DNA from 2 places in the Streptomyces sp. NPDC026575 genome. Region 1 is predicted to be linked to the other one. Evidence: riboswitches for the same ligand, from Rfam matches in the RefSeq annotation. Region 1 holds a riboswitch; the other holds the start of a gene.
The links. A riboswitch is a leader RNA that binds a small molecule or an ion and turns the genes downstream of it on or off. The one in region 1 is predicted to bind cobalamin.
Positions count from the first base shown of each region.

Region 1 (10,702 bases):
GCCGGGGGAGCGGGAGGCCGCACCGCTCGGTGCGGCCGGTGCGCTCGCCTATGCGCTGCTCGGCGAGGCCGGCGGACTGCCCACCGCCCACGGCGTCCCGCAGACCGTGGCCGTCGTCCTGGCGGCCGGCCTGGTGGGAGTCGTCCCGCGGCTCGCGCACGGCCGCCGCCCGGCGCTCGACCCGCTCGCACGCCGGGTGCTGACCGTCGGCTTCGCCGCCACCTGCTTCCACCCTCTGCACCCCGCCGGGGCGTTGGGCGGCTGGGCGGCGTCCGGGCCCCTCCGCCCGCTCCTGCTGATCGGGCTGCTGGCGCTGACCGCGCTGTGCGACGTGGTGCTGGCGGCGGCGCTCGCCCGGGCCCGTACCGGCTGGCCGTACGGGCCGCTGCTGCGCGACGAGTTGCGGGCGCTGCTCGGCACCGGCACCGCGATCTGCGCCACCGGGGTGGTGATCTCGCTGGCCACCGCGGTCGCCGGGCTGTGGGCGCTGCCGGTGTTCTGCCTGCCGCTGCTGCTGACCCAGTTCGCGCTGCGCCGGTTCGCGGCCGTCCGCGCCACCTACCGCCAGACCATCGCCTCGCTGGCCCGGTCCACCGAGATCGCCGGCTACACTCCGCACGGCCATGCCCGCCGGGTGGCCGCGCTCAGCCGTGCGGTGGGGCGCGAACTGGGGCTGAGCGAACCGGACTTGGACGTACTGGAACACGCCGCCCTGATGCACGACATCGGCCAGCTCTCGCTGCTGGACCCGGTGCCGGACGGGGCGACGGCGCCGCTCCCGCCCGCCGAGCAGCGCCGGATCGCCCTGCTGGGCGGCGCCGTTGTCCGGCAGACCGGCGTCCCCGCGGAGGTCGCGGTGATCGTCGAGCGGCAGGCCGATCCGTACCGGGACCAGCCGGTCACGGCCCGTATCGTGCGCACCGTCAACGCCTACGACGACCTGTCGGGCGGCGCCGCGGGGACCGGCGGCGCGCTGCGCGCCCTGGAGCGGCTGCGGCTGGCCACCGCGCGGGAGCACGAACCCCTGGTCGTCGAGGCGCTGGCCCGGGTCCTGGGGCGCGGTGGCCGACCGGTGTGACATGAGTGACTTCGTGGGACGGGGTCACGGGCCTGCCCGCCCGATCCATCCTGCGGAACCCCTTCACGGATGGCTATCCGCCGGTAAGGTCGGAAATGACCCGGCAAGGGTCGCGAGCGGCTCCCTCACGGGCCGGGGGGTCCGGCATGGTCCGGGAAGCCCCCGAACGCCCCGAAACCCCGTGGTTGAGCCGCCGCGGGCGCCCGGTGGGAGGGAACCCATGGGTAATGAGCGCCCTTCGAGATGGGCATGGTTGGATGCGAAGGAAGCCCCCCGCAGGGGGATTCAGGGGGTCGGGCGAAGGCAAGGAGCCGCAGAGGGGCACAGCAAACCAGGCTGAGCCCGACGGCAATCTGTGGCAGGTTGTCGAGTGGGCCCCCAGTAGGGCCCCGGGCACCGCCCGGGACACCTCCGGAGCGGCATCGAGAGCAACCAGCAGGCGGGAATCGTGAGGATCTTCGGCAAGGTACGGCACCGGCCCTCCGCCTCGTGGCGGCAGGCGACCGACCGCGCTTTCACGCTGATCGGCGACGGCCGTTACGACGACGCGGGGGCGCTGCTGACGCGCGCCGCGGACATGGAGCCGTGGCTGTCGGAGTCCTGGTTCAACCTCGCCCTGCTGCACAAGTTCCGGCACGACTGGGAGCAGGCCCGGGCCGCCGGCCTGCGGGCGGTCGCCCTGCTGGACCGCGAGACCGGGGCGCCCGACTGGTGGAACGTCGGCATCGCCGCCACCGCCCTGCAGGACTGGCCGCTGGCCCGCCGCGCCTGGCAGGCGTACGGCCTCAAGGTGCCCGGCGAGGGCTCGCCGTCCGGCGAACCGCACGGTATGGCCCTGGGCAGCGCCGCCGTCCGGCTCTCCCCGGAGGGCGAGGCCGAGGTGGTCTGGGGCCGCCGGCTGGACCCGGCCCGTATCGAGGTGCTGTCGATCCCGCTGCCGTCCTCCGGGCGGCGCTGGGGCGAGGTGGTGCTGCACGACGGCGTCCCGCACGGCGAGCGGACCACCGTCGACGCCGACGGGGCCACCAGGGCCTTTCCGGTCTTCGACGAGATCGAGCTGTGGGCGCCCTCCCCGGTGCCCACCTGGGTCGTGCTCCTGGAGGCCGCCACGGAGGCCGACCGGGACGCCCTGGAGCAGCTGGCGGCCGACGCCGGCTTCGCCGCCGAGGACTGGTCCTCCTCCGTCCGGCTGCTGTGCCGTACGTGCTCGGAGAGCCGGATGCCCAGCGACGAGGGCGACGGCGAGCATCTGGACCCGCACGACCACAGCGAGCCGGGCCACCCGGGCCCGCTCGGGCACCGCACCGCCGGCTCGGGTTCGCTGTGGGTGCCCGAGCGCGAATGCGGTATCGCCGCGCCGTCGGCCCTGGTCCGCGGGCTGCTGGACGGCTGGGTCGCGGACAGCCCGGACACCCGGGAATGGCGCGACCTCGAAGAGGTCTGCTGAGCGGCCGCCCGCGCCACCGTAGGCTTAGGGCGACTAACAGGGTTTTCAGGAAGGCGTACGGCGGAGATGGCCCAGCAGCCTGTGTTTGATCAAGACGGTGACGAGCGGGTGGACGGCGAGTTCGTCGACGACGTCACGGACGCCGAGCAGCGGGAGGTCGCCCACCGCGAGCGCGGCACCTCGCGGCCGATCACGGTCGTCGGCAATCCGGTGCTCCACAAGGAGTGCAAGGACGTCACGGACTTCGGCGACGAGCTCGCCCAGCTCATCGACGACATGTTCGCCAGCCAGCGCACCGCCGAGGGCGTGGGCCTGGCCGCCAACCAGATCGGCGTGGACCTGAAGGTCTTCGTCTACGACTGCCTGGACGACGAGGGCGTCCGGCACGTCGGCGCGATCTGCAACCCGGTGCTGGACGAGCTGCCGGCCGAGCGCCGGGTGCTGGACGACTCCAACGAGGGCTGCCTGTCCGTGCCGGGCGCGTACGCCGAGCTGGCCCGTCCCGACTACGCCGTGTGCCGCGGCCAGAACGCCGAGGGCGAGCCGATCGCCGTCCGGGGCACCGGCTACTTCGCGCGCTGCCTGCAGCACGAGACCGACCACCTCAACGGCTACCTCTACATCGACCGGCTCAGCAAGCGGGACCGCAAGGCCGCGCTGAAGCAGATGGCCGAGCTGGAGCCGCGCTACCCCGTCGTCCCCAACGACTGAGGCGGGCGGGCGCCCGGTCCCGGGGCCGGGCGCCCGGCCCCGTCAGGACGCCTTCTGGTAGGCGCTCCAGACCTTCGGGGGGAGGGCGGTGCCCAGCCCCTTGTCGTCGCCGCCGACGCCCTGCATCGGCAGCAGCTCGGGCGCGCCCGGCTTGTTGCGGAACATGGTGACGGCCGTGGTCGGCTCGGCGTCGGCGTCCGCGCCGGGCGCGCGGTCGGGGCGGACGGCGGCCCAGTCCTCCTTGTCCGTGCCGGGACCGGCGCCGGCGCCGAATTCCGGGCCGGTGGTCGTCGGGCTGCCGATGAACCACGCCGACTTCATCCGGTCGCCCGGCTCGGTGCGGCCGGCCGCGACCGGCCGCCCGGCCGCCGCGCCGTCCGGCGCCCCCAGGGTGCGCCGGCCCAGCCCCTCCAGGGTCGCGGAGACCTGCTGGGCGACCCCGGCGTCGAGCACCTGCTCGGGCTTGGTGCGCTCGAAGCCGCGGATCTTCTTGCCGTCGTAGGTCATCGACGTCACCGCGTAGGGGTCGGCGTGCAGTCCGCCGTTGGCGAAGGTGGTGTAGGCGCTCGCCATCCGGATCGCGCTGGGCGCCGAGGTGCCCAGCGGGAAGGTCTGCTCCAGGGGCGCCATGCTCTCCTCGCGCAGCCCCGCGTCCACCGCCAGATCCCGGATCCGCGCCAGCCCGAGGCGCTGCCCGGCCTGTACGAACGGCGGGCTCTGGGCCTTGATCAGCGCCCCGCGCAGATCACCGACCTGCTGCTGCCAGTCCACCGGACTCATGTCGTCGGCGTCGTCGAACCGGCCGGCGTCCTCGTCGGGCCCGTCGACCTGCTGCTGGAGCGCGGTCGCCAGCACGAACGGCTTGAAGGCGGAGCCGGCCGGGACGGCCGAGGTGTCCGCGTTGTTGCTGAAGTGCCGGGTGGCGTCCGCGCCGCCGTACAGGGCGACGATCGCGCCGTCCTTGGGGCGTACGGAGGCCGCGCCGAACTCCACGAAGGCGTCGGCGGTGCGCTCCTTCGGATCGAGGTTCTCGCGGCGGACGTCGCTCACCGCCTTCTCCAGGCGGCGGGTGCGCTGCTTGTCGAAGGTGGTGTGTATGCGGTAGCCGCCGCGCGCCAGGTCCTTGTCGGTCAGGCCGGTGCCGGCCTTGACGAACTTGTTGGCGACATCGACGAGATAGCCGATCTGGCCGGCCTGGCTGGTGGGCTTGGACAGCGTGCGCGGCTCGGGGAACGTGCGGTACTTCGCCCGTTCCCGCGGGCTCATCTTGCCGGTGGCGACCTGCCGGTCGAGTATCCACTTCCAGCGTTCCACGGCCCGCTGGTGGTTGGCCTTGCTCAGCCCCGGATCGAACTGCTCCGACCCCTTCAGCAGGGCGGCCAGCAGCGCGCCCTGGCTGGGGTTGAGGTCCTTGGCGTCGATGCCGTAGTACGCGTGGGCGGCCGCCTGGATTCCGTACGAACCGCGGCCGAACCAGCTGGTGTTGAGGTAGCCGCGCAGGATCTCCGGCTTGGACTTCTGGTTGCTCACCTTCAGCGAGAGGATGAACTCCCGCGCCTTGCGGGTGACCGTCTGGTCCTGCGAGAGATAGGTGTTCTTCACATACTGCTGGGTGATGGTGGAGCCGCCCTGGGTCTCCTCGCCGGAGACCATGTTGACCACGGCGCGGGCGATGCCCTGCAGGGAGACGCCGGGGTCGCTGTAGAAGGTGGCGTTCTCCGCGGCGATCACGGAGTTCTCGACGGAGTCGGGCACCTTGTCGAGGGTGACGTTCTGCCGGTTGACGGCGCCCACGCTCACCATCTGGCTGCCGTCCGCCCAGTAGTAGACGGTGGCCTCCTGCCCGGCGAACTCGTTCTCGTTCGGAAAGTCGATCGTCGCGTACACGACGGTGAACAGCCCCGCCAGGCAGAGGATCCCGAACGAGAGGGTGCCGAGCCACAGCCGCCATGACGGCAGCCAGCGGCGCGGCCCCTCTCGTCCCTGGCGCGGATAGTCGATGAACCGACGACGCCCCTTCGTGGCCTTCATATCCACAAGGATGTGGTGGCCACGGCTCCGGTTGCCGAGGTAACAGAACGCTCACATTGGCGGATGACCAGGGCCGACGGGGCGTCGCAGATCCTCGGTTCCCCGGGCCTAGAAGTCGTCGTCGAAGGAGACCGAACCCTCGACGGCGACCTGGTAGGCCGAGGCCCGGCGCTCGAAGAAGTTGGTCAGCTCCTGGACGTTCTGCAGCTCCATGAAGGAGAACGGGTTCTCCGACCCGTACACGGGAGCAAATCCCAGACGCTGCAGCCGCTGGTCGGCGACGCACTGGAGGTACTCGCGCATCGACTCGGTGTTCATGCCCGGCAGGCCGTCACCGCACAGATCGCGGCCGAACTGCAGCTCGGCCTCGACGGCCTCCTTGAGCATCTCGGTGACCTGCTGCTCCAGCTTGTCGTCGAAGAGCTCGGGCTCCTCCTCGCGGACCGTGTCCACCACCGAGAACGCGAAGTCCATGTGCATGGACTCGTCGCGGAAGACCCAGTTGGTGCCGGTGGCCAGCCCGTGCAGCAGACCGCGCGAGCGGAACCAGTAGACGTACGCGAAGGCGCCGTAGAAGAACAGCCCCTCGATGCAGGCCGCGAAGCAGATCAGGTTCAGCAGGAAGCGGCGCCGGTCGGCCTTGGACTCCAGCCGGTCGATGCTCTCGACCGAGTCCATCCACTTGAAGCAGAACTCGGCCTTCTCCCGGATGGAGGGGATGTTCTCCACGGCCGCGAAGGCGGCGGCGCGGTCGTCCGGGTCGGGGAGGTAGGTGTCCAGCAGCGTCAGATAGAACTGGACGTGCACCGCCTCCTCGAAGAGCTGACGGCTCAGGTACAGCCGCGCCTCGGGGGAGTTGATGTGCTTGTAGAGCGTCAGCACGAGGTTGTTGGCGACGATCGAGTCACCGGTCGCGAAGAACGCGACCAGCCGGCCGATCATGTGCTGCTCGCCCGGCGAGAGCTTGGCGAGGTCGGCGACGTCGGAGTGGAGGTCGACCTCCTCCACGGTCCAGGTGTTCTTGATCGCGTCGCGGTAGCGGTCGTAGAAGTCCGGGTACCGCATGGGACGCAGCGTCAGCTCGAAGCCCGGGTCGAGGAGGTTCTTCTCGCCGGTGGTGGCGGTGTGCGCGGCAGCGGCGGTGGTCTGGTCGGTGGTCATTACTGGCAGGCCTCGCAGGACTCGGGGTTTTCCAGGGAGCAGGCGACCGCCTCGGGGTCGGTGGCCTGCTGCGGGACGGGCACGGTGGCGGCGGCCGCGGTGCCGCGGGCCGACTGGGCGATCCGGGTGGCCGGGCGCGACCGCAGGTAGTACGTCGTCTTGATGCCGCGCTTCCAGGCGTAGGCGTACATCGAGCTGAGCTTGCCGATGGTCGGCGACGCCATGAAGAGGTTCAGCGACTGGCTCTGGTCGAGGAACGGCGTACGGGCCGCGGCCATGTCGATCAGGGCGCGCTGCGGGATCTCCCAGGCGGTGCGGTACAGCGCCCGGACGTCCTCGGGGATCCACTCGACGTCCTGCACCGAGCCGTTCGCCTCGCGCAGCGCGTCACGGGTCCGCGCGTCCCACAGCCCCAGGGCCTTGAGCTCCTCGATCAGATACGCGTTGACCTGGAGGAACTCACCCGACAGCGTCTCGCGCTTGAAGAGGTTGGAGACCTGCGGCTCGATGCACTCGTACACGCCCGCGATCGAGGCGATGGTCGCGGTCGGCGCGATGGCCAGCAGCAGCGAGTTGCGCATCCCGGTCGCGGCGATCCGGGTGCGCAGCGCCGCCCAGCGGTCCGCCCAGCGGGGCTCGGCGTTCGGGTAGTGGTCCGGGTGCAGCACACCGCGGGCGGTGCGGGTCGCCGACCAGGCCGGGTGCGGGCCGTGCCGCTCGGCGAGATCGGCGGACGCCTCGTACGCGGCGAGCATGATCCGCTCGGAGATCCGGGTCGACAGCTCCTGCGCCTCGGCCGAGTCGAACGGCAGCCGCAGCCGGAAGAAGACGTCCTGCAGGCCCATCAGGCCCAGGCCCACCGGGCGCCAGCGGGAGTTGGAGGCCCCCGCCTGCTCGGTCGGGTAGAAGTTGATGTCCACGACGCGGTCGAGGAAGGTGACGGCGGTACGGACCGTGGCGTCCAGCTTCTCCCAGTCCATCTGTCCGTCGTCGCCCAGGTGGGCGGCGAGGTTGACCGACCCCAGGTTGCAGACCGCGGTCTCCCCGTCGTTGGTCACCTCCAGGATCTCCGTGCACAGGTTGGAGGAGTGCACGACCTGGCCGGGCTCGGCGGTCTGGTTGGCGGTGCGGTTGGCGGCGTCCTTGAACGTCATCCAGCCGTTGCCGGTCTGCGCCAGGGTGCGCATCATGCGGGAGTACAGCACCCGCGCCGGGATCTGCTTGAGCGCCCGGCCCTCGGCCTCGGCCCTGCGGTACGCGGCGTCGAACTCCTCGCCCCACAGGTCCACCAGCTCCGGGGCGTCCGAGGGGGAGAACAGCGACCAGTCGGCGTCCGCCTCCACCCGGCGCATGAACTCGTCCGGGATCCAGTGCGCGATGTTCAGGTTGTGGGTGCGGCGGGCCTCCTCACCGGTGTTGTCGCGCAGCTCCAGGAACTCCTCGATGTCGGCGTGCCAGGTCTCCAGGTAGACACAGGCGGCGCCCTTGCGCCGGCCGCCCTGGTTCACGGCCGCGACCGAGGCGTCCAGGGTGCGCAGGAACGGCACGATGCCGTTGGAGTGCCCGTTGGTGCCGCGGATCAGCGAACCGCGGGCGCGGATGCGGGAGTACGACAGGCCGATGCCGCCGGCGTGCTTCGACAGCCGCGCCACCTGGTGGTAGCGGTCGTAGATCGAGTCCAGCTCGTCCAGCGGGGAGTCCAGCAGGTAGCAGGACGACATCTGCGGGTGGCGGGTGCCGGAGTTGAACAGGGTGGGGGAGGAGGGCAGGTACGACAGCGAGCTGGTCAGGCGGTACAGCTCGGCCACGTCGTCCAGGGCGCGCTCGCTGTGGTCCTCGGCGAGGCCGCAGGCCACCCGCAGCAGGAAGTGCTGGGGCGTCTCGATGACCTGGCGGGTGGTCGGGTGGCGCAGCAGGTAGCGCGAGTGCAGGGTGCGCAGTCCGAAATAGCCGAACCGGTCGTCGGCGCCGTCGGCGAGCGCCCGGTCGACCAGGGCGTCCAGCCGGGCGGCGTGGGTCCGTACGAACTGTGCGGTCTCGTCGGCGATCAGCCCCTCGCGGTGGCCGACCTCGACGGAGGCGGAGAAGGCGACCGCCCCCTGTGCGGCCGCCTCCTCCGAGATCGAGAGGGTGAGCAGCCGCGCGGCCAGCCTGGAGTACTGCGGTTCGTCACCGATCAGTCCGGCCGCGGCCTCGATGGCCAGCGACCGCAGTTCGAACTCGCCCGCGCCCTCGTACCGGCCGCGCAGGGCGGCGGCGGCCACCTTGCCGGGGTCGGTCGCGGTCAGGTCCTCGGTCAGCTTCGTCAGGGTGCGCAGCAGCGCGACGCCCGGGCCGTCCTCGCCCGGACCGCCGTCGGCGGGGGCGGCAGGCGCGGTCACCGCAGGCTGCACGACCTCGGCGTTGGACGCGGGCTCCGTTGGCGCGATGGTCACGTGATGCTCTCCCTCACTCGGCGGGGGCCAGGAGGGGGCGCGACGGCCGCACGCGCGCATGCCGCACCCCGTGACGGTCAGGGGTGCGCGGGCACACCGCGCGGCGTCCACCGGCCCAACCCTCGGGGCCCGGACGTATCGACGTCCGCACCCATGGCGGTGCGGGCGTACCGTCGGCAGGTCCTCGGACTTCACGGGCGCGCGGCAGGGCCCTTTCCGGGCACTGGGCGCGCTCTTACACCGTTGCGGGACAGTTCCGGATTCCCACCGGATTCCCCTGCGGCGACAGCGAAGACGAGCATACATGTGGTGGTGGCTCCACGCGTGCACCCCCACATCTAGTGTGTTGAGAGTGATCATGTGGTGCCTGTCAGTGGCCTCGCACCGGGGCGGCGCCGTGTGCGGCGGTCCGTACAACGCCACGGGCCGCCGCGCCCCGAAGGAGCGCGACGGCCCGTGGCCGCAGGCGAGTCGGTGGTGTCAGTGCCCGGCGGGTGCCCCCGCCGTGGCCGGCGGCAGGTCCGCCGAGACGCCCTCGTCGCCGATGTCCGCGGTGTAGTCGGCGGGAGAGGTCTCGTCGACGCCGTCGGGGGCCTTGAGGGCCTTCAGGGCGACGGTCAGGACGACCGTCACCACGAGGTTCAGGACGAGGGCGGTCAGGCCGATGTAGCCGATCTCGCCGATGCCGGGGATCTCCTTGCTGGAGCCGCCGAAGTGGGCCTGGGTCGGGCTCGCGACGCCGTACGCGGCGAGCGTGCCGTAGAGCATGCCGACCGCCCAGCCGGTCAGCAGCGCCCAGCGGTGGAACCAGCGGGTGAACAGGCCGCCGACCAGGGCCGGCAGGGTCTGCAGGATCCAGATGCCGCCCAGCAGCTGGAAGTTGATGGCGACGGTCTTGTCCATGGTGAGGACGAAGACCAGGGCGCCGACCTTGACCAGCAGGGAGACGAGCTTGGCGACCCTGTGCTCCTGCTCGGGCGTGGCGGCCGGCTTGAGGAAGTCCTTGTAGACGTTGCGGGTGAACAGGTTGGCCGCGGCGATCGACATGATGGCCGCCGGGACCAGCGCGCCGATCCCGATCGCGGCGAACGCGACGCCGGCGAACCAGCTGGGGAACATGTCCTCGAACAGCTGCGGGATGGCCAGCTGGGGGTTGCCCTGGATGTCCGTACCGGCCTTGATGGCCATGAAGCCGAGCAGCGCCAGCAGGCCCAGCATCAGGGAGTACAGCGGCAGGATGGTGGTGTTGCGGCGGATCACGTTGCGGCTGCGCGAGGAGAGCGTGGCGGTGATCGAGTGCGGGTACATGAAGAGCGCCAGCGCCGAGCCGAGCGCCAGGGTCGCGTACGCCCACTGCGCGTTGGGCCCGCTGGTCAGCTCGCCGCGCGGTTTGCCGGGGACGGCGCCGGGCTCGGCGAACGCCTTGCCGGCGGCGTGGAAGATCTGGTCGAAACCGCCCAGCTTGATCGGGATGTAGACGATCGCCACGATGATGACCAGGTAGATCAGCCCGTCCTTGACGAAGGCGATCAGGGCGGGCGCACGCAGGCCGGAGGAGTAGGTGTACGCCGCCAGCACCGCGAAGGCGATCAGCAGCGGCAGGTCCTTGACGAACCAGTTGGTGTGCGCGCCGCCGCCGATGCCCAGCACGTCCAGGACGGCCTGGATGCCGACGAGTTGGAGCGCGATGTACGGCATGGTGGCGAGGATGCCGGTGAGCGCCACGGCCAGCGACAGGCCCTTGGAGCCGAAGCGTCCGCGGACGAAGTCGGAGGTGGTGACGTAGCCGTGCTTGTGCGAGACCGACCACAGGCGGGGCAGGAAGGTGAAGATGAGGGG
Region 1 covers NZ_JBVHQM010000006.1:6,928-17,629, reverse strand. The annotation lists gene ACZ4NB_RS09875 (HD-GYP domain-containing protein) at 1-1,078, shown strand, start outside; gene ACZ4NB_RS09870 (tetratricopeptide repeat protein) at 1,527-2,525, shown strand; gene def (peptide deformylase) at 2,592-3,236, shown strand; gene ACZ4NB_RS09860 (transglycosylase domain-containing protein) at 3,279-5,267, opposite strand; gene ACZ4NB_RS09855 (ribonucleotide-diphosphate reductase subunit beta) at 5,376-6,428, opposite strand; gene ACZ4NB_RS09850 (ribonucleoside-diphosphate reductase subunit alpha) at 6,428-8,863, opposite strand; cobalamin riboswitch at 9,022-9,171, opposite strand; gene mctP (monocarboxylate uptake permease MctP) at 9,344-10,702, opposite strand, start outside.

Region 2 (10,702 bases), on a different contig from region 1:
TCCCTGGACATGCTCCGGGCAGCCCATTCGGCCGCTCCGAAGCTCGGCTCCGCCCTTGAACGCACGGTGTCCGTCACAGGCTTTTCACAGGGCGGGCAGGTCAGCATGGAGCTGGGCCGAGAGTTGGGCCGAGGCGCTGACCCCCGATTCCGCCTCGGAGCGCTCGCCCCGGTCGGCGGACCGTACGACCTCGACGGCAGCGAACTGCCCGGCATGTTCGACGGCCGAGTCGACCCGCGGTCCGCCGTCTTCTACGTCTCCTTCTTCCTCACCGCCCAGAACCGCCTGCACCCGCTCTACAAGGATCCGAGTGAGGTGTTCCGAGCCCCCTACGCCGACCGCGTCGAGGACCTCTTCGATGGTGACCACCCGGCCGAAGACATCGCCGGCAAGCTGCCCGACCGCCTCGAAGACCTGCTGACCGACACCTGGTACAAGAAGCTCCAGCACCCGTCCGGTGCCCTGCTGGAAGCCCTTCGTACCCACGACCGCACCTGTGCCTGGCAGCCCGGCCGAGGCGTCCGGACAACCCTCTATTCCGCCACCGGCGATCGCGACGTACCGATAGCCAACACCCGCAGCTGCGCGCGGGAACTGGCGCGCCACGGCGCTCGGGCCACGGTCGTCGATCAGGGTGCAGACGCCGACCACTACACCTCGTTCCAGCGCTCGGAGCCTTTGATAGCCCGGTCCTTGCCCGTCTCCCGCTGAGCCCGGTTCCGCCTTCCGCACGGGTCCTGGCAGCCCGCGAAGCGGGGCACGGTCTACAGGTCAGGCGGCCCCTCGGGGCGGATCAGGGGTGAAGGCTACGGGGACGTCGAAGGCGGCGCGGCGGGTGGCGCGGCGCAGGGCCTTGAGGACGGTGCCGCCCAAGGTGAAGGTGAGGATCACAGTGACCAGGGCACGGGGCAGGTCCCAGCCGAGGGAGGTGGCAAGGCAGTAGGCGAGATAGCGGGCGAGGTTCTCTTCGAGCGGGTCGCCCGGGACGAAGGAGACCCCCGAGGCCATGCCGGCGATATAGGGCCACCCCTGGAGGTTCATGATGAGGCCGTAGAGGACCGCGGAGACCGCGCCGTAAACGGCGAGCATGGCCAGCTCGCGGCGGCCGCGCAGCCGGTCGGGCCCCGGCAGCAGGCCGGCGCCCATCGACACCCATCCCATCGTCAGCATCTGGAACGGCATCCATGGGCCGACTCCGCCGGTCAGCAGGGCCGACGCGAACATCGCCACGGATCCCAGCACAAAGCCGAATCCGGGCCCGAGCACCCGGCCCGACAGCACCATCAGAAAGAACATCGGCTCGATTCCGGCCGTCCCCGCGCCCAGCGGGCGCATCGCGGCCCCGGCCGCGGCCAGCACGCCGAGCATGGCGATGGCTTTGGCGTCCAGGCCGGTGTCGGCGATGGTCGCGACCACCACGGCGAGCAGCAGCGGCAGCAGCGCGGCGAACAGCCAGGGCGCGTCCTTGGAATGGGCGAGGCCGGAGGCGGAGTCGGCGAGCAGCGGCCATCCGAAGGCCATCACGCCGATGGCTGAGACAAGGGCCAGTGCGGCGACGGACCGGGGACCGAGCCGTACTGCCCGAGCCTGACGGTGCGTGCGGAGACCGGAGCCGGCATCGGTAGCAGCACCGGCACCGGCACCGGAGTCGATGTCGGAGCCGGAGCCGGAGCCGGAGTCGGAGCCGGAGCGGGGGTGGTTGTCGTCGGGGTGTTGGGGGAGCGACGTGTAGGTCATGCGGTGGTCTCCAGGGCGTGGGCCACCTGAGGAACGGTCAGCCAGGGCAAGGGAGCGAGCACCTTGGCGACCTGCGGAGCAAAGGAGGGAGAGGAGACGACAATCTCGTCGGTGGGACCGTCGGCGACGACCTCACCGTCCGCGAGGATCACCACGCGGTGTGCCAGCTCGGCGGCGAGTTCGACGTCGTGAGTGGCCAGGATGATGGCGTGGCCGTCGGTGGCCAGAGTGCGCAGGACTTCGATCAGGCGGGCCTTGGCGGCGTAGTCCAGGCCGCGGGTGGGCTCGTCGAGGAGGAGCAGCGGCGGACGAGCGGTCAGTACGACGGCGAGGGCGAGCGCGAGGCGTTGGCCCTCGGACAGATCACGGGGGTGGGCGGAGTCCGGAACATCGGGCAGCAGCTGGGTCACCAGTGCCCGGCAGCTGCCGGCGGGGGCGCCCGCGTCCTGGTCGGCCATGGTGCATTCGGCGGCGACGGTGTCCGCGTAGAGGAGGTCACGAGGCTCCTGGGGCACCAGCCCGACGTGCCGCAGAAGGGCGCGGGGGCTGGTGCGGTGAGGAGTGGCGCCGCCCACGCGGACCGTACCGGCGGACGGTTGGTGCATTCCGACGAGTGTGCCGAGGAGCGTGGACTTTCCCGCACCGTTGCGCCCCATCAGGGCAACGGTCTCGCCGGCCCGGACCTTCAGATCCACCCGATACAACGTGTCCATCTGGCCCCGGCGCACGCCGAGCCCGGAAACCGCCGCGGCGGCATCCGCCCCGGCACTCGGCGATGTGACTCCGGGGGCCGGGGAGGTGGACGTGGATGAGGACGGGGCCGGGGCCGGGGACGGGGCCGTCCGAGGGGAGCCCGGGCCTGTCCCTGGTGCCGGTGGGGTCACGCCCGTCAGGCGTTCGCGGAGGGCGGTGGCCTTGCGGCGGGCATCGCGGACGGTGAGGGGGAGGGGGGACCAGTCGGCCAGGCGGCCGAGGGCGACTACCGGGGGGTGGACGGGGGAGACGGCCATGATGTCGGCGGGCGTTCCCATCACGGGGGCGGCGCCGGGGGAGGGGAGGAGGATGACCTGGTCGGCGTATTGGACGACGCGCTCCAGGCGATGTTCGGCGAGCAGGACGGTCGTGCCGAGGTCGTGGACCAGACGCTGGAGTACGGAGAGCACCTCTTCGGCGGCGGCCGGGTCGAGGGCGGAGGTCGGCTCGTCGAGTACCAGGACCTTGGGGTGGGTGGTGAGGACCGAGCCGATCGCCACCCGCTGCATCTGGCCGCCCGAGAGGGTGGTGAGAGCGCGATCGCGCAGGTCGGCCAGGCCCAGCAGATCCAGGGTCTCCTCGACGCGGCGGCGCATCACATCGGGGGCGAGCCCGAGGGATTCCATACCGTAGGCGAGTTCGTCCTCGACGGTGTCGGTGACGAAGTGCGCCAGCGGGTCCTGGCCCACCGTGCCGACGACATCGGCGAGTTCGCGTGGCTTGTGGGTGCGGGTGTCGCGGCCGTCGACGGTGACGCGTCCGTGCAACGTGCCGCCGGTGAAGTGGGGGACCAGTCCGCAGACGGCGTTCAGCACGGTGGACTTGCCCACGCCGGACGGGCCGACCAGGAGGCACAGTTCGCCTTCGGGGACGGTCAGGTCGATGCCCTGGACAGCGGGTGCCGCGGCGTCCCCGTAGGTGACCGAGACCTGCTCGAACCGGATCACTGGGTCGGCTCCTTCGTGAACGGAGGGGGATCGTCGGGGTGGCTGTGGCCCTCGCCGGGGCCGTCGCGATGAACACGACCCTGGCCCTGACACTGCCCGTGCCCGTGCCCGTGCCCGTGCCTGTAGCCCTGGCCCTGACGCTGGCCGTGGCCGTGGTCGTTGTCCTGCCCCTGCCCCTGCCCCTGCCCATGCCCCGGCCCCTGCTCCTGGCCGCGGCCGTGACCGCGGCCGTAAGGCTCGGCAGGAGCGTGAGCGGGGCCCCGAAGGCCCGATCGGCTGCCGCGCTCCTGCGTGCCCTCCGGCCGGGCGTCGCCGCGTCGCGCTCGTTCCGTCGGCCTCGGGAGGGGGGCCACCACCGCGGGGAGCAGCCCGATCAGTACGGATGCCGCCGGCCAGAGCGGAAGCACGGGGGCCGTGAGGGGGACGGCGGGTGGGTGGAGGGCGGCCGGTGCGTAGGTGTTCGCCCAGATCATCAGGGTGGCCACGGCGATGCCGGAGCCGGCGACGAGCCAGGCCCGCGGGCCCCAGCGCTCGGGGCGGTAGCGGGTGCGCAGCGTGCGGCGGCCGCCGAGCCACAGGCCGGCGAGGGCGGCGGCCAGCCCGGCGAGGAGCAGCGGCAGACCATAGCCGGCCCCGGTGCCGCCGAGCAGGCCGTAGGTGCCGGCGCAGATGCCGAGGAGACCGCCGAGGGTGAGAGCGGAGGTGAGGCGACGTACGGCGCGAGGCACTTGGGCGCTGCGGCCGTAGCCACGGGCGTCCATGGCCGCGGCCAGGGCCACCGAGCGCTCCAGCGCGCCCTCCAGCACCGGCACGCCGACCTGGAGCAGTGCCTTGAAGCCGCGGTCGGGGCGGCCGCGCAGCCGTCGGGCGGCGCGCAGCCGCTGGACGTCGGCGACCAGGTTCGGCGCGAACGTCATGGCGACGACGACCGCCACCCCCGCCTCGTACAGCGCGCCGGGCAGGGACTTCAGCAGCCGCGACGGGTTGGCCAGGGCGTTGGCGGCGCCCACGCAGATGAGGAGGGTGGCCAGCTTCAACCCGTCGTAGAGCGCGAAGACCATGCCCTCCGCCGTGACCCGCCCGCCGATCCGGACGCCCTTCGCCCAGTCGGGCAGCGGAACTTCGGGCAGTGTGACGAGGGTGTGGGTACCGGGGATGGGGGAGCCGAGGACGAAGGCGAAGGCCAGCCGAATGGCGATCACGACCAGACCGAGCTTGACGAACGCGCCGTAGGAGCGGGCCCAGGGCGCGTCCGTGCGCCGCGCCGCGACGACATAGCCGGCCACGCCCACCAGCAGCCCCAGCAGCAGCGGGTTGGTGGTGCGCGAGGCCGCGGTGGCCAGGCCGAGGGCCCACAGCCACCAGGCGCCGGCGTGCAGCGCGGTGGTACGGGTCGCCTGCGGGGCGCTCATCCGCGCCGGCGGCGCGCCTGCCACACGGCCGCCGCGCCCAGTACGACGACGGCCGCGACACCGCCGAGCAGCCCGGCGGACGGTCCGCCGTCACCCCCGGAGCCGGCCCCCTTCGCCCCGTCCGCACCCTGCCCGTCGGCGGACTGCTTCGGGTCGGCGGACGCCTTCGCCCCGCCCGATCCGCTCACCTGGTCCGCGCACCCCGTCTCCGGATAGCCGGCGATGGCGCACAGCAGCGCATTGGAGTCATAGCGCAGCCGCCCGGCGACCGCGGCCAGCGCCTCGCCCGCCGAGGCGTCCTCGGCCACCTGGGCGCACTCCGTCCGCGCCTTCGGCGGGCGCTCGCCATCGGGAGCGTCCTTCGCGGTACCGAAGTCGATGACGACGCCGATCCGCTTGCGGCCGTCCTTGGCGGGCGTCTCGCGGCAGATCGCGTCGAAGTCGGCGGCTGCGCGCGGTTTGCCGGCCGCGGCCGAGTCGGCGCTGACGGTGAAGCGGAAGCCCTCGACCGCGCCATCGGCCGGGCGCACGGTGGCCGGCCCCTGGGTGGCGTAGGCCCAGGAGCCGCCGCTCCCGCCGTCCCAGAAGGACCAGTAGCGGTACTCCTGCGCCTGGGCCGGCCCGGCGGCCAGCCCGGTGACCGTGCCGGCCAGCAGCAGCGCGCCGGCGATCCGGGTGCGCCGCGTCGGCTGCGGCAGCTGCCTCGGCCGCATCAGAGTGCGTTCTTCTTCTTACGGCCGCTCAGCAGGAAGCCGATGCCGGCGCCGAAGGCGAGCGCGACGCCGACGACCCACCAGACGTTGACGCCGCCGTCGCCGTCCTTGTGGTCCTCGGCGGCCGGCGCGGCGGTACCGGCCGGCTTGGGTCCGGTCGCGTTCAGCGCGGCCACCAGATCGCTGCCCCCGAAGGAGCGCGGGTCGGTGCCGGTGGCGTGCGCGGCGAGCACCAGCTGGGCGTACGCGGCCGGGCCGTTCTCCTTGGCCCAGCCCGCGGCGTTCTTCTCCAGCCACTTCAGCGGCTTCTGGGCGGCGGCCCCGTGCGAACCGGCCGCCAGCGCCACCACGGCATCCGCGGTGTTGCCGACATCGGGCTGCTTCTCCTGGCCCGGCATCGCGGAGAGCAGATGCTGTCCGTTCCGGTCGAGCTGGGCGACGAGGTGGGCGGCGCCGCCGGCCGCGGCCGACGCCGCATCGCTGGACTTCTCCGGCTTGCCGTCCTTGCAGGTCAGAGGCTTGACAGGGGTGTCCGCGCGCTTCCCGGCCGGTGCGACGACGAAGCCCTTGCCCAGCGCGCCGGTCGCGGCGGCCGCGGTGGCGTCCGCGTTCGGCGCCGCACCCTTGAGCTGGAAGGCGAACGCGCCGCGCTCGTCCTCCTTCGCCGCACAGCCCAGCTGGAAGGTGAGCAACGCGTCGTAGGGGGTCTTGCCGCCCTTCTTCGACGTGACCGACTCCGGCTTCTCGCCGGCCGCCGTGAGCGCGCCGATCACGACGGAGGTGGAGTTGGCGTCGCTGGGCGAGCCGGCCATCGAGCTCCAGCCGCCGTCGTCGTTCTGCACCGACTTCAGCCAGCTCACGGCCTTCTTCACGGTCTCGCCGTGCCCGCCGAGCGCGGCCAGCGCCTGCACCGCGGCGGCCGTCTGGTTGGTGTCCCGCATCGTCTTCGCGTCACAGGACCGCTTCGGCTCGGCGCGGAAGGCGGTGAACGAGCCGTCGGCGCACTGCTGCCCGACCAGCCAGTCCACGGCCGACGCCGCCGGCCGTACGCCGACCGTGTCCTGCGCCAGCAGCGCGAGCGACTGCCGCCAGACACCGTCGTACTGCGGGTCCTTGGTGCCGTACAGCCCGTCGGGCAGCTTCTTGGGGGACGCCGAGGGGGCGGCCGCGGGCTCCGCGAACGCGGCGGGGGCGGTGGCCGTGCCCAGCACCGCCACGGCCGCCAGCGCCATGGCGGCGCGGCGCGCCAGGAAGGCGACGGGGTGCGTCGAAGGGGCCTGGGGAGCCATGGAAGCCATGGGGGCCATCGGGTCGGTGCCTCTCGGGTCGGGTCGCGGCGGTGGTACGCAGCCGCGCTCGGACGACCGCCGAGCGCCGATCCTGCGATCGGGCGCGGTGGCACCGGGCTCAGCTCCGTATACCTCGACGGTGCCGCGCACCGGACCGTCCGCGCGGGCGGCGGTTCCGGTGGCGGGAGCCTTGGTCGTGCCCCAACGGGTGCTCCGGCTCGTACGGCCATCTGCGCCGCGCACTGCGCGGGCCGCCGGCCGTCCTCACGGTTGCGGGTCAGCGCCGGATTTCCACCGGCTTCCCCCGATCGGGTACGGATGAAGTTGTCCCGCACACCTTAACCGGCGCCCGGACGGGGCCCGCCCGCACGTACGAGCCGGGGAAGGCCGACGGTGGCCACGCGCGGCACAGGAACAGCGCCGACGTCGCCAGGCCGCGCACAGGCGCGAGGTGCGTCACACCTCCCTCACGCGTCACACCGACTCGGCGGCGCGAGTGCCCTCGCCCCGCCCGCCGCCTCGCCCGAGGCTCCCGCGCGTGCGTCACACCGCCTCGCGCCTCACACCGCCCGGTAAGTCGCCGGCTCGGAGCCCGGTACCCGCTCCACGCCCCCCTGCTTCACCAGGCGGCGCAGATGTGCCTCGGCCTCCGAGACGGCGATGTTCCGGGAGCCGTAGGGGATCTGCTCCCAGGGACGGTTCCACTCCATGGCCACGGCGAGCTGCCAGGGGGTGAGGGGTTCGCGGAGCAGTGCTCTCAGTCCGGAGAGCCGCTCTTCGTGGTGGGCGATGAGTTCGCGCACCCGGCCCTCGGCGTCGGTGAAGGCGTGCTGATGGGCGGGCAGTACCTCGGCGGGGGCGAGCCGGCCGATGCGTTCGAGGGAGGCGAGGTAGTCGCCCAGGGGGTCGGTGACCGTGCTGTCGTCGGGGTCCCCGTACAGGCCGATGTGCGGGGTGATGCCGGGGAGGAGGTGATCGCCGGAGAAGAGCCGGCCGAAGCCGTGCGCCCGCCCGCCCGGATGCTCCTCCTCCAGATGCAGGCACACATGCCCCGGCGTGTGCCCCGGCGTCCAGATGGCGCGCACCCGGCGTCCCGGCAGGTCGAGCAGCTCGCCGGGCTCGATCCCGCGGTCCGGCAGCGCGGCCCGCCGGCCGGGCGGCCTCCGGCCGCGCCCGCTGCCGCGCGCCTCCCGCAGCGGTGCCAGATGATCGTCCGGCGCGCCCGCGCCCGCGAGCTTGGCGATCAGGTAGTCGAGCCACTCGCCCGGCTCGGCCTCGCGGGTCCGGCGGACCACGGCGGTGTCCGCGGCGTGCATCGCGATCCAGGCGCCGGACGCCTGCCGCACCTTGGCGGAGAGGCCGTGGTGGTCGGGGTGGTGGTGGGTGATCAGGACGCCGTGGAGATCGGTGAGGGCGAAGCCGCAGGCGGCGACGCCGGCGACGAGGGTGTCCCAGGAGTCCGGGTCGTCCCAGCCGGTGTCGATGAGCACCGGTCCGCGGTCGGTCTCCAGGAGGTGGACGAGGGTGTGGCCGAGCGGGTTGTCCGGGATGGGGACGGCGATGCTCCACACCCCGCCCCGGTGGTCGATCACCTGCGTGGTCATCCCGGTCCCCTCTCGGTGTGGCACACACCCCGACACCCCGCACCTGCCCTCTCACTATAACTAGAACCGGTTTCAAGGAGGCGCGAAGTCACCTACCGTGGGCGGCGGTTGGGGTGGTGGTGGGGATTTGGTCCGCGCCGTGGACTCCTCCAACTAGAACTGGTATCAGTTTCTGACGTGGTGAACCGAGCGGCGCCGAGGCGATCGACTGACACGGCGTCACCAGTCGGCGCGGTAGCGCGGCACAGGCCCCTCGGGCGGTCCGCGTCGGTGCGCACCCACATCGGACAGGCGGCCAACCCGCAGGAGGCGGCAGCGATGAGCGACCTCGTCGAGCACGGAAAGCTCTACATAGGCGGACAGCTGGTCGATCCGGCCGGCCGGGACACGATCGAGGTCGTCTCACCGCACACCGAACAGGTCATCGGCCGCGTCCCGCACGCCTCGCGGGCCGATGTCGACCGTGCGGTGGCCGCGGCCCGTACGTCCTTCGAGTCCGGGGTGTGGGCGAACGCCCCGTTGGCGGACCGGATCGCGGTGGTGACCCGCATCAAGGACGCCTTCGCCGCGCGCAGCGAGGAGATCGCCAGGGTCATCAGCTCCGAGAACGGCACCCCGTTCACCTCCGGCGTCATGGTGCAGTCGCTGGCCTCGGTGCTGGCCTGGGACTCGGCGCTCACGGTGGCCCGCACCTTCGAGGGCGCGGACGGCGGCGCTCCGTTCGAGGAGCGGCGGGCCGGTGTGCTGGGGCCGATCCTCGTACGGCGGGAGCCGGTCGGGGTGGTCGCGGCCGTGGTGCCGTGGAACGTCCCGCAGTTCACCGCCGCGGCCAAGCTCGCGCCCGCCCTGCTGGCCGGCTGCTCGGCCGTGCTGAAGGTGTCGCCGGAGACCCCGCTGGACGCGTACCTCCTCGCCGAGATCGCGTCCGAGGCCGGACTGCCGGAGGGCGTGCTGTCGATCCTGCCGGCGGACCGCGAGGTGAGCGAGTACCTGGTCGGGCACCCGGGAGTGGACAAGGTGTCGTTCACCGGATCGGTCGCGGCCGGCCGGCGGGTCATGGAGGTCGCGGCCCGCAATCTCAGCCGCGTCACGCTGGAGTTGGGCGGCAAGTCCGCGGCGGTGATCCTGCCGGACGCGGATCTGGACGCGGCGGTGGCCGGCATCGTCCCGTTCGCCTGGATGATCAACGGCCAGGCATGTGTGGCCCAGACGCGGATCCTCGCACCGCGCAGCCACTACGACGAGATCGCCGAACGGTTCACCGCGGCCGCCTCCGCGCTCACCGTGGGCGACCCGCTGGATCCGGCCACGGAAGTGGGCCCGCTGGTCGCCCGCCGCCAGCAGCAGCGCTCGCTGGACTACATCGCGCTCGGCCAGCAGGAAGGCGCCAAGGTCCTGACCGGCGGCGGCCGGCCGAAGGGGCAGGACACCGGCTGGTACGTCGAGCCGACCCTCTTCGGCGAGGTCGCCAACTCGATGCGGATCGCCCGCGAGGAGATCTTCGGCCCGGTCATCTGCCTGCTGCCGTACGACGACGAGGCGGCGGCGGTCCGGATCGCCAACGACTCCGACTACGGGCTCTCCGGCTCGGTGTGGACCTCCGACGTCGACCACGGCATCGACATCGCGCGCCAGGTGCGCACCGGTACGTACTCGGTGAACACCTTCAGCATCGACATGCTCGGCCCGTTCGGCGGCTACAAGAACTCCGGTATCGGGCGGGAGTTCGGCCCCGAGGGCTTCGACGAGTACCTGGAGCACAAGATGATCCACCTGCCGGCGGGTGCCTGATGGCGGACCGCTGGCAGGTGGAGGTGGACCGGAGCGTCTGCATCGGGTCGGGGATGTGCGTCGGCGCGGCACCGGACGGCTTCCGGCTGGACGCGGCCCGTCAGTCGCACCCCGTGGCGCCGGAGGCGGAGGCCGCCGAGAGCGTTCTGGCGGCGGCGGAGGGGTGCCCCGTGGAGGCGATCATCATCACCGTCGCCGGCAGCGGCGAGGCGGTCTTCCCGCCGGAGGAGTGAGCGGCTCGGGCGGGGGTGGGGCCTTAGGGGGTGGGGGCCTTAGGGGGTGGGGGCGGCGATCCCGTAGGGGTTCGATGGGCCCCTTGCGGGCCAACTACCCGGGCGGGCGGCGGGGCGAACCTCGGCGGACCCGGGTACGCCCCTACCTCGGCCCCTCCGGTGCGGTCAGGTCGATCAGGCGGCAGACCGTCTCGATGTCTATCTTCACCTGGGCGATCGAGGC
Region 2 covers NZ_JBVHQM010000024.1:6,980-17,681, forward strand. The annotation lists gene ACZ4NB_RS28665 (alpha/beta hydrolase family protein) at 1-711, shown strand, start outside; gene ACZ4NB_RS28670 (ECF transporter S component) at 772-1,737, opposite strand; gene ACZ4NB_RS28675 (ABC transporter ATP-binding protein) at 1,734-3,437, opposite strand; gene ACZ4NB_RS28680 (energy-coupling factor transporter transmembrane component T) at 3,434-4,849, opposite strand; gene ACZ4NB_RS28685 (SCO2322 family protein) at 4,846-5,562, opposite strand; gene ACZ4NB_RS28690 (prenyltransferase/squalene oxidase repeat-containing protein) at 5,562-6,860, opposite strand; cobalamin riboswitch at 7,038-7,179, opposite strand; gene ACZ4NB_RS28695 (MBL fold metallo-hydrolase) at 7,412-8,455, opposite strand; gene ACZ4NB_RS28700 (aldehyde dehydrogenase) at 8,774-10,246, shown strand; gene ACZ4NB_RS28705 (ferredoxin) at 10,246-10,479, shown strand; gene ACZ4NB_RS28710 (TetR family transcriptional regulator) at 10,622-10,702, opposite strand, start outside.
Region 2: it holds a riboswitch for cobalamin, as region 1 does, so the genes downstream of both, ACZ4NB_RS28690 (prenyltransferase/squalene oxidase repeat-containing protein) here and ACZ4NB_RS09850 (ribonucleoside-diphosphate reductase subunit alpha) in region 1, are expected to answer to the same signal.